DNA from 4 places in the Streptomyces sp. ML-6 genome. Region 3 is predicted to be linked to each of the others. Evidence: riboswitches for the same ligand, from Rfam matches in the RefSeq annotation. Region 3 holds a riboswitch; each other region holds the start of a gene.
The links. Region 3 has a riboswitch for cyclic di-AMP ahead of OCT49_RS30950 (M23 family metallopeptidase). Riboswitches for the same ligand answer to the same signal wherever they lie in the genome.
Positions count from the first base shown of each region.

Region 1: it holds a riboswitch for cyclic di-AMP, as region 3 does, so the genes downstream of both, OCT49_RS03475 (C40 family peptidase) here and OCT49_RS30950 (M23 family metallopeptidase) in region 3, are expected to answer to the same signal.
Region 2: it holds a riboswitch for cyclic di-AMP, as region 3 does, so the genes downstream of both, OCT49_RS32815 (transglycosylase SLT domain-containing protein) here and OCT49_RS30950 (M23 family metallopeptidase) in region 3, are expected to answer to the same signal.
Region 4: it holds a riboswitch for cyclic di-AMP, as region 3 does, so the genes downstream of both, OCT49_RS12580 (transglycosylase family protein) here and OCT49_RS30950 (M23 family metallopeptidase) in region 3, are expected to answer to the same signal.

Region 1 is NZ_JAOTIK010000001.1:806,410-809,421, forward strand. Features, by position in the region: gene OCT49_RS03465 (ATP-dependent Clp protease proteolytic subunit) at 75-713, shown strand; gene OCT49_RS03470 (hypothetical protein) at 721-1,029, shown strand; cyclic di-AMP (ydaO/yuaA leader) riboswitch at 1,427-1,599, shown strand; gene OCT49_RS03475 (C40 family peptidase) at 1,603-2,076, shown strand; gene OCT49_RS03480 (ATP-binding protein) at 2,162-2,593, opposite strand; gene OCT49_RS03485 (helix-turn-helix domain-containing protein) at 2,796-3,012, shown strand, end outside.
Region 2 is NZ_JAOTIK010000001.1:7,477,682-7,480,693, reverse strand. Features, by position in the region: gene OCT49_RS32820 (FAD-dependent monooxygenase) at 1-822, shown strand, start outside; gene OCT49_RS32815 (transglycosylase SLT domain-containing protein) at 835-1,326, opposite strand; cyclic di-AMP (ydaO/yuaA leader) riboswitch at 1,329-1,517, opposite strand; gene OCT49_RS32810 (DUF305 domain-containing protein) at 1,898-2,569, opposite strand; gene OCT49_RS32805 (hypothetical protein) at 2,670-3,012, opposite strand, start outside.
Region 3 is NZ_JAOTIK010000001.1:7,043,247-7,046,258, reverse strand. Features, by position in the region: gene OCT49_RS30955 (SGNH/GDSL hydrolase family protein) at 1-806, opposite strand, end outside; gene OCT49_RS30950 (M23 family metallopeptidase) at 1,017-1,973, opposite strand; cyclic di-AMP (ydaO/yuaA leader) riboswitch at 1,977-2,131, opposite strand; partial or broken gene OCT49_RS30945 (alpha-galactosidase) at 2,474-2,841, opposite strand; gene OCT49_RS30940 (hypothetical protein) at 2,873-3,010, opposite strand.
Region 4 is NZ_JAOTIK010000001.1:2,914,420-2,917,431, reverse strand. Features, by position in the region: gene OCT49_RS12590 (cytochrome P450 family protein) at 1-14, shown strand, start outside; gene OCT49_RS12585 (transglycosylase family protein) at 120-1,154, shown strand; cyclic di-AMP (ydaO/yuaA leader) riboswitch at 1,466-1,637, shown strand; gene OCT49_RS12580 (transglycosylase family protein) at 1,641-2,420, shown strand; gene eno (phosphopyruvate hydratase) at 2,762-3,012, shown strand, end outside.

The DNA of each region.
Region 1 (3,012 bases), 6.2 Mb from region 3:
CTTCTGTACGTCCTGTACATTTTTTACAGACACATGTACAGGTCACCGTGCAGACCCGGAAGAGAGGCGTCGCCATGCCGTTCCGCCCCACCGCCCGCCATGTGCTGCCCGAGTTCACCGAGCGCACCAGCAGCGGGACCCGCACCCTCGACCCGTACTCCAAGCTGCTCTCCGAGCGGATCGTCTTCCTCGGCACCCCGGTCGACGATGCCGCCGCCTCCGATCTGATCGCCCAGTTCATGTACCTGGAGCACGACGCCCCGGACCGGCCCGTCTCGCTCTACATCAACTCCCCCGGGGGCTCGTTCGGGGCCATGTCGGCGATCTACGACACGATGCAGTACCTCAGCTGCGAGGTGGAGACCTACTGCCTCGGCCAGGCCGGCTCCTGCGCGGCGGCACTGCTCGCCGCGGGCGCCCCCGGCCGCCGCCACGCACTGCCGGGGGCCCGGGTGGTGGTGCAGCAGCCCGCACTCCCCGAGCCCCTGCGGGGCCAGCCGTCCGACCTGGAGATCGAGGCGCGGGAGCTGGAACGGGTCCGGGGAATGCTCATCGACCTGTTGGCCCGTCACACCGGCCGCGACGCCGGACACATCGCCACCGACATCGAGCGCGACCTGGTCCTCGACGCGGCGGGGGCCAAGGCGTACGGCCTGGTCGACCACATCATGACGAGCCGCAGGGCGTCGCTCCCTCCGCACGGCGCGCGGTGAACGCCCGATGCAGCCGCCCGACTTCCCGCCGCTCCCCGCACTGACCCGCGCCGAGGGGGAGTTCATCGACCGCTACCTCGAAGTCCTCGACCAGCTGGGCCGGATCAACCCGGCCCGGGGCAGCGACACCTACGGGGCGTTGCGCGCCGCGCAGGCACTGGTCTCACGGGCCGGCGACCTGCGGGACGCGCTGGCGCTGATGCACGAGCGCGGGGAGGCCCGGATCCATGCCGCCACCCTGGCCCGGGCACTGCGCGTGCTGGACGGGGAGCGGCGGGCCGGGCGCGTCACCGTACCGCCCGCTCCGGCGAGTTGACCGGCGCCCGCCCCTTCGTGACCGCCGGAGGGTGCGCAACTCCCCCGCTCCGGAGCGCGGCGGGCGTCACCCAACTCCCGTACTCGACACGCCCGGAGCGCATGGCGAAATTCCTCGCTCGTTCGGCGTAGGAAGTCCCTCGCGCGAGGGACTTTCCAACTTGCGTTTTCCGCGTGACCAGTGGGCGGAATCAACTGTTCCGCCCCTGGTACGGGACCGGGCCGAATATCCCGAACAGCCATCGGAATCGCCACGTCCACTCGAACGGGTCAGTCGTGAGGAGCCTCACATATCCCTGTTTCGGCTCGGAAATCCGGCAGTGAGTGCGTCAAGATCCCTGGGACGACAAGCCCCCGCCACCGCGGCGGGGCGGTCCGGGCGGACGCCGAGTCCTGCCGCCGCCCGGATGCCTGGTCGACGGAAGTGGATCGGCAGGAGTGGAGGACCCGAGCACAACGGGTCGGCCGGAACATCGGTCGTCCCTCGGGGTGAAGCCGCCGAAAGCGGCCGGGCAACTTCGCCAGCCCGAACCCGACAGGTCATCCTTCACAGGCGGCTGACGAAGGGTTGCGCATGACTGCGCAGGTTCATGTCCCGTCTCTGATCGCCCGGGCCGGTACGGCCTCGGTTCTGACGCTCGCCGCCGTCGGCGGCACCGTGCTCGCCCCGGGTGCCACCACGGAGGCCCAGGCAGCGACCCGCTCGATGAAGGCACTCAGCATCGCCGCGTCGAAGAAGGGTTCGCCCTACCGCTGGGGAGCCGCCGGCCCCCACCGTTTCGACTGCTCCGGCCTGACGCTCTACTCGTTCAAGAAGGCGGGCAAGAAGCTACCCCGCACGGCCCAGCAGCAGTACAACAAGACCCGTCACATCTCGGCCTCGAACCGGCAACGTGGCGACCTGGTCTTCTTCCACTCCGGCCGCAGCGTCTACCACGTGGGGATCTACGCCGGGAAGGGAAAGATCTGGCACTCGCCGAGGACCGGCGCGGTGGTCCGGCTGGAGAAGATCTGGACGAGGAGCGTCTACTACGGGCGGGTCCGTTGAGGCACGCCCAGCGGCCCGGGACCGCCTTCCGCGGGCCGTGCCCCGGACGGGCGGTGGCGGCGTCCACCGCCCGTCCGGCCCCTCCTCAGGCGTGCACGGGACCGGGCCACGGGAGCACGATCCATACCGTCTTGCCGCCGGCGGCGGTGGGGGTGACCGCGAGCCGTCCTCCGTATTCCTTGGCCAGGGTCCGGATGATGACCATGCCTCGTCCGTTGTCCTGCTGGACGGCCGCTGGCAGTCGCCGGGGCCACCGGGGATGACTGTCCGTCACCCCCAGCGACAGTTGTTCCTCCCGGTCCAGCCGGAGGTCCACCGTGAAGGTGGGCGACTGCCCGAAGGTGTGCTGAACGGCGTTGGTCGCGAGTTCCGAGACGATGAGCCGGATGCCGTCGGCGAATTCGGTGTCGGCGGTCAGGCCCCATTCGGTGAGCACCATGGCCACGTACTTCCGGGCCGCCGCGACCGAGACCGGCTCGCTCGGCAGAGTGACGCTTGCTTCCTGATGATCCGCCATGGCAAGCCGCCCCTTTCCCACCCGGACCGACCGGCTGTCGCTCCGGGTCGTGCTTCGCGCCAGATTGCCACCGATGCTGCCCTCTGCAACGGTGATCCACCAAGATATGCATATATCTGTCGCTCGATGCGGTGAACCCCCTCACGCGAAACCGTGCGCGGGCGACAATGTCCGTCCGGCGGGCGAGGGAGGGAGGCCGTGGATGCGGCACGGTCCTGCGGTACGGCGTCGCAAGCTCGGGGAGGAGCTCCGGAGCCTGCGCCACACATCGGGGCTGACCAGCCGGGACGCCGCGCGGATACTCGGCTGGCACCAGTCGAAGGTCAGTCGGATCGAGACCGGTGTCAGCGGGGTGCGGCCGGCCGATGTGACCCGGCTGCTGGACGCCTACGGCGTGGACGACACGCAGTTGCGGGATC
Region 2 (3,012 bases), 430 kb from region 3:
ACGGCGCTGCCCGCCGGAGCCCTGGTCGGTGGGGCCGAGGTGACCTCCGTCGACCGCTCCGACGCCTCCCGGGTGCGGCTCACCGCGGGCGACACCGTTCTCGACGCGGATCTGGTCGTGGCCGCCGACGGTGTGAACAGCCGGTTGCGCGCCCAGCTCTTCCCGGGGCACCCCGGCCCGGTCCACAGCGGTTCGACGGTGCTGCGCGCCATCACGGAGTCGCCGGTGGAGCTGCGCACCGACTTCGAGCTGACCTGGGGCCGGGGGGCCGAGTTCGGCCACATCGTGTTCGCGGACGGCCGGGCCGAGTGGCACGCGGTGTTCAACTCGCCCGCCGGGGTGCGTCATCCGGACCCGCTCGCCGAGGTCCGCCGCCGGTTCGGGGACTGGCACGACCCCATTCCGGCCCTGCTGGCGGCGACCAGGCCCGGCGCCGTGCTGCACCACGACGTCAACGAGCTGGTCACCCCGCTGCCCTCCTACGCGGTCGGGCGGGTCGCCCTTCTCGGCGACGCCGCCCACGCGATGACCCCGAACCTCGGCCAGGGCGCCTGCCAGGCGCTGGAGGACGCGGTGTCGCTGGCCGCCGCGCTCCGCGCCGGGCCCTCCGTCGAGTCGGCGCTCCGCCGCTACGACGCCGAGCGCCGCCCCCGCAGCCAGTCGGTCGCGAGGGCGGCTCGTCGGGCGGGCCGGATGGGGCAGCAGCTGTCGCATCCGGTGGCGATCGCACTGCGCAACGGGGCGCTGCGGCTGGCGCCGTCGCGGGTCACCGTCCGCGCCATCCTGCGGCACGCCGACTGGACGCCCCCGCGACCGGACTGACCGTGCGGTGCCTCAGTAGGCCCCGTTGACGTTGTCGATGGACCCGTACCTGGCGGCGGCGTAGTTGCACGCCGCCGTGATGTTGGCGACGGGGTCGTAGCTGTCCATCGACGTACCGGGCACGTGGTAGGCACGGAACGTGGGGTCGATGATCTGGAGGAGTCCCTTGGAGGGCGTGCCGGCGGCGGCGTTGGAGTCCCAGTTGTTGATGGCCCGGGGGTTGCCGGAGGACTCGCGCATGATGTTGCGGTGGATGCCCTCGTAGCTGCCGGGGATGCCGTGCCGGGCCATGACGGCCAGCGACTCCTTGATCCAGCCGTCCAGATCGTTCGTGTACGTCGCGGGCTGCGCGGCGACGACGCCGGTGGACGGCGCCGGGGTCGCCGACGCAGTTCCGGCGACGGCCAGCGGGAGCACGAGGGCGGCCACGCCCGTGCCCACGGCGATGAGACCCCGGACCGGCGGGACGGGCCTGCGACGACGGTACGCGCCCTTTGCGAGCATGGTGAGTTCCTCTCCGTCGCCTACGAGGTGAGCTGTCGGGTTCGGGCGGGAGGTGCCCGGCCGCACACGGATGCGGCTTCACCCCGAGCCGTTCCGGGGACCGGATCGGCGGCTTGCCTGGGTCCCCCGTTCCTGCCGTGCACGGGTGAGTCGGATGGCCGGACAGCGGCAGGATTCGGCGTTCCGTCCGGATTGACGGTGACCGTAGGCGAGAAACACCGAAAGGAACAAGACCAGAATTCCGCACGCAATTCATTCACAAGATCGAATGACCGGGAATTCGGTAACGCACTTCACAACGAACGGCCGAATTCCCTTGCACGGAAAGGGAACCGGCCCATCCGGGGCACCCTCACGGACATCGGACGTGACACGCGCCACTTAATCGCAAAAGGCACATTTTGAATGACATCAAAACCGCACAAAAGGGATATACAACCCTTATCACTCGGTGAGTAAAACGGGGTAGAACCCCCGCGAGTTCGTACGCCCCCTCGTCCGGATTTCTCGCCCGGACGAGGAATACGGGAAGTGCGGGCCCCGCTCTTCGGGGCCCGCACTCCTGTCGGGATCAGAGCCTTTCGAGGATCTTGTTCATCTGCTCGATCTCGGCGGTCTGGGCCGTCACCACGGCCTCGGCGAGCTTCTTCGCCTCGGCGTTGTCGCCCTTCTTCTGTTCGTCCTGGGCCATGGTGACCGCGCCCTGGTGGTGGGCGATCATGAGTTGGGCGAACTTCCTGTCGAAGTCCTTGCCCTTGGCGGCCTTCAGGTCGTCCATGTCCTTGTCGGACATCATTCCGGGCATTCCCGCCCCGTCCGAGCCGTGATCCATTCCGGGCATGTCACCCATCGGGGCTTCCGGCAGCGGCTTGCCCCACGACTTCAGCCAGCCCTTCATCGTGTTGATCTCGGGGTCCTGGGCCTCCTCGATCGCGGTGGCCAGCTTCTTGATCTCGGCGTCGGCGGCCCGGCCGTCGGCCAGCTCCGCCATCTCGATGGCCTGCTGGTGGTGCGGGATCATCTCCTGCGCGAACTTCACGTCCGCGTCGTTGAACGCACCGCCCGCGGCGGCCGGTGCGGATGCGCTGCCGGAGCCGTGGCTCATGCCGGGCATGGACGAGCCGTCGGACTTCGGGTCGTCGGAGGAGCCGCACGCCGTGAGCGCCAGGGCGAGGGCGGCGACGGTACCGGCGGTCGCGAGGGCGCGACGGCGACGGACAGCGGTGGGCAGGGAAACGCGCATGCTGGGTTCTTTCCAGGTGGACGCGCCACGTCGGTGGCACGCGGAACGGGTGGGGTCGTCCGACCGGTCCGGCCTCGGCCGACCGGAACCGGCGGCCCCGTCACGTCCGCGCGACGCACACCTGGATCAGCAGATCCCTGCCGCCGAACGGCGGCCCCCGTCGTTCCGGCCCGCGCACGGCCGCCCGGCGCCCGGCGACGCCCCGGGCCGCCAGGACCACCAGGCCCAGCGCGAGGAGCAGCGGCAGCACCCGGTCGCGGGCCTGGGTGAACACGCACGACTCGCCACTCGCCGAGGACCGGTCCTCGGCCGCCCGGACGGGGCCGTCCCCGTGCTGCGCGGCGGCGTGGCCGGCCATCTCCATGGGCACGGCGGGCCGGGGCCCGGACGGCTCCGGGGCCGTGGTCATCGCGTCGTGGCAGCCGCCGGCCGCGCCGACCGGG
Region 3 (3,012 bases):
GCTTCGACGTGGTCGCCGGAGGACTCGCCGCGCAGCCGTCGGCCGATCCACGGCACCAGGTACTCGCGCGCCCAGTGGATGTCGTCGCGCCGCACTTCGAGCGTGCCGCGCTGGGCCTGCGGGGGCCATTCCTGGTCGGGGTCGGCCGGCACCTCCATGCCGAGGACCTGGGCGGCGCGCAGCGCGACCCTGGTGTGTCCCTCGGGCGAGAGGTGGAGCCGGTCGTCGTCCCAGGCGCGCCGGTCCTGGACGGACCGCAGCGACCACAGGTCGAGGACCGGGCACCCGTAGCGGTCCGCGATGGCCCGCACATGGGCGTTGTACGTGGCGATCTTGCCGCGCAGATGGCGCAGCACGGGGACGCCGCGGGTGTCGAAGCCGGTGGTGATCATGACCGTCCCGACCGATCCGGTCAGGTCGGCGACCGCGCGCTCGAAGCGCTCGGCCACGTCGTCGGGGTCGGTCCCGGGGCGGATGATGTCGTTGCCGCCCGCGCAGAAGCTCACCAGGTCGGGGGCGAGTTCCTTGGCGCGCGGCACCTGCTCCTCGACGATCTGGTCGAGGAGGCGTCCACGTACGGCGAGGTTGGCGTACCGGAAGTCCCCGTGGGGGCCCACGTCCGGTCCGGTGTCCGGGAGTTGGTCCGCGAGGAGTACCGCGAACCGGTCCGCCCAGCCGACGAAGGTCCCGTCCGGGCCCGGGTCGCCGACTCCCTCGGTGAAGCTGTCGCCGATCGCCGCGTACGACCCGATGACACCATGTCGGTTGGTGATGCCACGTTGATTTTTTCTCGAATCGTCTGCCACAAGCGCTTATCCTGCACCGACGAATGTGACCTACGCGACCGTAATATGGGGTTGACGAGAGGTGAGATAGACCACCCGGTCAGTTTTTGGCAAAGGGGGAATACGCCGAAGGGGCGGTGCGCCGTCGCGCACCGCCCCTTCCGTTTCACCCGGGCCGGATTCCGCCGTCCGGTTGCCCGGCCGTACGGATCAGGCGTGGATCCACACGGATCAGACGTGGATGCCGTGCGAGGCCAGGTAGGCGATGGGGTCGATGTCCGAGCCGTACGCCGGACCGGTGCGGACCTCGAAGTGCAGGTGCGGGCCGGTGGAGTTGCCGGTGGAGCCGGAGAGGCCGATCTGCTGCCCGGCGCTCACGCTCTGGCCCGCCGAGACGGAGAGGGAGGACATGTGGCCGTACTGCGAGTAGCGGCCGTCGGCGTGCTTGATGACGACCTGGTTGCCGTACGCGCCGCCCCAGCCGGCGGTGACGACGGTGCCCGAGGTGATGGCCTTCACGCTGGTGCCGGTGGAGACGGGGAAGTCGATCCCGCTGTGGCTGCCGCTGGACCAGTTGGAGCCGGAGGCCCGGTAGTTGGTGGTGTGGTTGCCGGGAACCGGGTGGACGTAACCGGAGCCGGCGCCCTGAGCGGCCGGGGCGGAGGTCGCGGCCTTGGACTGGGCGGCGGGCGCGGTCTTGACCGGAGCCGACTTGACCGGGGCCGACTTCTTCGCGGTCGAGGGCACCGAGGGGGCCTTCGACGGGAGGGACGAGCCGGTGCCCGCGCCGGTGGACGCGGCGCCGCCGGACGCCTTGGCGCCGAGGGTCAGCTTCATGCCCGGGAAGATCAGGCCGGGGTTCTCGCCGACGACCTGGCGGTTGTCCTGGTACAGCTTCTGCCAGCCGCCCTGGACCTTGTGCTCGGCCGCGATCTTCGCCAGGTAGTCGCCGGGGACGACGGAGTACGTCGTGGCGGCGGGGGCCTGCTTCTGCGCGACCGGCTGGGCGGGCGCGGTGGTGACGGGAGCCTGCTGCGGCACGGCGGCCGGGGCGGCCTGCTCCGCGGCGTGGGCACCGGTGGCGCCGAGCAGCGGGAGCGCGATGACGGCGCCACCGGCGCTCGCCGCGACGACGCCGCGGGCGATGGGGCCGACCTTGGGACGACGGTGCTTACCCGATATGGGCATGAAGTATTTCCTCTCCGGCGCCTGCGAGGTGAGCTGTCGGGTTCGGGCTGGAGATGCCCGGCCGCGCGAGCGCGACTTCACCCCTAGCCGGCCGGATTTCCCGGTCGGCGACTTACCTGGTTCCCCCGCTCCTGCCACGCGATCAGTGGGTGCGAATTCCGGGCGGCGGCAGGATTGGGCGGTCCGTCCGGATTGACGGTGACCGTAGGCGAGCCGGGACACCGAGAACAAGCCACGAGTTCCGGGCCGGATTCCACACCCGGGAAATCGGCACGGAATTCCGGTCACCCTCCGTGGATTAAGGATCTTGCCTTTCCGCGCCGCGCACGGAATTCCCGACCGCTCCTTCGCCACACACCGTCACGGATATGATCCCGCTCACCAATGGGCGGCCATCCCCCACGCAATCCGAGCAAGTTGCTCGAAAGCGCACATTTTGGACATGGCTCGCGCGTCGCCCCTTTCGGAGCCTCAGCACGCGCGTCAAGATCCCCCGGGGCGGGGCGTGCGGCCCCGAGTCGGTCGATCAGCGCGTACCGGGCAGCCACGTGCTCGACCCGGGGCCTCTGCGGATACCCCTCACCCGGCCACCCCGCATCGGTGAAACAGCGGTTGAAATCCCATTTCGCCCAGTCGACGGGAGCGCTGGAGAGCAGGGTGTCCAGCTGTTCCAGGAGATATTCGCGCACATCGGTGCGGGCCGGTTCAGCACCAGCCGATTGCGGCAATCGGCCCGCTTCCCGCTTGGGAAGTGCCGCACCCGGTCCGGGTGCGCACGATGGAGATCATTGTCCGGGTCAGCCCTTTCCGGTTCGACCCGGATTTCGAAGGGCCGGGAGGACGGCTCCGGCTCCTTCGCCAGGGGCTCGGCCGCCACGAGGGAGAGCTTCGGCCTCCAGTTACAGGTGGATCAGCTCGTTCCGCTCGGTGAGCCGCAGCGCGTCACCGCTGTCCGCCCCGGCGAGCAGCCGGACCCGGCCCGCGGGCCATTCACCGGGCGGACCGGCCGCAGGAACAAGGGAGTTCGCGAGGGTCACAG
Region 4 (3,012 bases), 4.1 Mb from region 3:
CGTCAACTCTGTGACTTTTACGTGATCCGCGCTGCATCGACTTGTGACTCGTGTTCGGGTCCGGCTAGGTTCACCGTTCGACCCACCAGTCACACGTCAGCTACACGGAAGGCAACCCCATGGGCTCCGCGAACGGCAAACACCGTCGCCCCCGTCAGGCACCCGCCATCGTCGTCGCCGCGGGCGTGACCGGGTCCGCCATCGCCATCCCGCTGCTCGGCGCTTCCGGTGCGCACGCGGCCGACGCCACGACCTGGGACCGGGTGGCCGAGTGCGAGAGCGGCGGCACGTGGAGCGCCGACTTCGGCAACGGCTCCTACGGCGGGCTCCAGCTCTCGCCGGAGACCTGGAAGGCGTACGGCGGCGAGTCGTACGCCGAGCGCGCCGACCTCGCCAGCCGGGCGCAGCAGATCGCCGTGGCCCAGAAGGTCCTGGAGGACCAGGGGCCGCAGGCGTGGCCCAGTTGCGCGGTCATCTCCGGCCTCGCGACGGACGGTGCGCTGCCCGGCGTCGACCCGGGGACCGCGCCCGGCACCGACCCGGGGACCGTGGCCTCCGCGGACCCGGAGCGGAGCGGGAAGCCCGCCGGGGAGACGTCGAAGCCCCCCGCCGGCGAGGCCGATCCGTCGGAGGGTGCCACGGGCGGTGCGGGTGCCGTGGACGGCGAGGACGGTTCGTCCGCACCGGGCGGCGCCGACGAGCCGTCAGGGGCGGTCACGCCCTCGCCCGACCCCTCGTCCGGAACCCCCACGGCCCCGTCCTCGGAGGGCTCCACGGAGGGCTCCACGGAGACCCCGTCCGACACGCCCGAGAAGTCCGTACCGTCCGGTTCACCTGAATCGTCCAGCGGTCAGGGTGGAAAGCACCGCGGTGCGCCGGCCGTCGAGGACGGCCGCGAGGTGGGTGTCGACGAGGGTCGCGAGTCGGGCCGTCACGCCTCCCGCGGCGGTGACGGTGCGCGCGGCACGGACGTCCCGGCCGCCGGTGACCCGTACACCGTCCGCCCCGGCGACAACCTCTGGGCCATCGCCGACGAGCAGAAGGTCCCTGGTGGGTGGGTTGCGCTGTACGAGGCGAACAGGGCCGAGGTCGGCTCCGACCCGGATCTCATCCTTCCCGGCCAGCGGCTCGACCTCGAGGTGGGCGCCGAGTGAGAGCCGCGTGAGAGCGGCCTGATGGCTGGCTGAAAAAGACCCCGGAACCGGGGCAGTTCAGGGACCTATGTCCACTTATGCGTAAGTGAGACATGGGTCTCTTTGCGTCAACTGGCGTGTCGCGCGCCGGGAGCCCTCGCACATCGGGCCCGACCTGCGGAAACGATGGATCCTCAGATGCAAGTAAGGGCTTATTGTCCGATGTGTCCATCTTTGAATGTGGGGGTTGCGTATGTCTACGGTCGGAACCGCTCGCACCGCGGGCCCCGTCGACCGTCACGCCGAATCCTGCCGTCGGTCGGAGGGAACAGACGCGTAAAGCGCCGTAGGCAGGAGCGGGGGACCCAGGTAGGCGCCGGCCCCGATCGTCGAAGGACGCATCAGGACCGGCTTGGGGTGAAGTCGCGTGCTAGGACGTGCGACCGGGCAACTCACTTGGCCCGAACCCGACAGCTCACCTCGTAGGCGTCGGTGAGGAGAAGTTCCATGCTGTTTTCCAGCAAGGGCAAGCACCGCCGCCCGTCCAAGGCGGTCCGCATCGCCACGCTCGCCGGTGTCACCGGTGCCGCCGTCGCCGCCCCCCTGATGGGTGCGAGCAGCGCCTCCGCCGCCTCCGTCGCCACCTGGGACGCCGTCGCCCAGTGCGAGTCCGGTGGCAACTGGTCGATCAACACCGGCAACGGCTACTACGGCGGCCTGCAGTTCTCCCAGTCCAGCTGGGCCGCCGCCGGCGGTCTGCAGTACGCCCCCCGCGCCGACCTGGCCACCAAGGCCCAGCAGATCGCCACCGCCGAGCGCCTCCTCGACATGCAGGGCCCGGGCGCCTGGGGCTGCGCCCGCGCCGGCGGCCTGACCAACGACGGTGTCGACCCGGGCGTCGACACCGGCTCCTCCGCCTCCACCGGCTCCACCGAGAAGTCCGGCTCCACCCAGCAGCAGAGCGCCCCGGCCGCCCCGAAGCAGCAGTCGCAGCCGACCCGCCAGGCCCAGCCGAAGCAGGAGCGCACCGAGGCCCCCGCCGCCTCCCGCTCCGAGCGCTCCGCCGCCCCGCGGGCCGAGGCGAAGAAGACCGTCACCACCCCGACCGGCAAGAAGGTCAAGAAGGGTGACGGCGAGTACGAGGTCGTCGCCGGCGACTCGCTGAGCAGGATCGCCGCCGAGCAGGGCGTCAAGGGCGGCTGGCAGAAGCTGTTCGAGCTGAACAAGGACATCGTCGAGAACGCCGACCTGATCTACCCGGGTCAGCAGCTGCACCTGACGAAGTAACCGGGACTCTCTCCTCCCCCGGCAGCCCCGGGCCGCGCGACCCTCCGTACGCGCGGCCCGGGGTTTCCGCCTTCCCGCCGCACGGGCGGGCCCCGGCCCTCCCTGCACGGCCCTCTCCTCGCCGGAGCCCTCCTCCCCGTAAAGGGGAGGGACTGTTCAACTCCTGTAGTTACTGACCGGTAAAAATCTGGTCTTTCCTCCCGGATTGTCCGCCCCCGGGTCCTTTTTCGTCCCAGGGGACGGGCGGTCGTCGGGCTGATCGGGCCGGGCCGGTTAGGCTCTTGTCGCAAGGCCAAAGCGACCCTGCACAACCAGCGTCATATCCCAGAAGGAGATGCCTCGTGCCGTCCATCGACGTCGTCGTAGCCCGGGAAATCCTCGACTCCCGCGGAAACCCCACGGTCGAGGTCGAGGTCGGCCTCGACGACGGCAGCACCGGCCGTGCTGCCGTCCCGTCCGGCGCCTCCACCGGTGCGTTCGAGGCCATCGAGCTTCGTGACGGTGACCCCAACCGCTACCAGGGCAAGGGCGTCGAGAAGGCCGTCCTCGCCGTGATCGAGCAGATCGGCCCGGAGCTCGTCGGCTACGACGC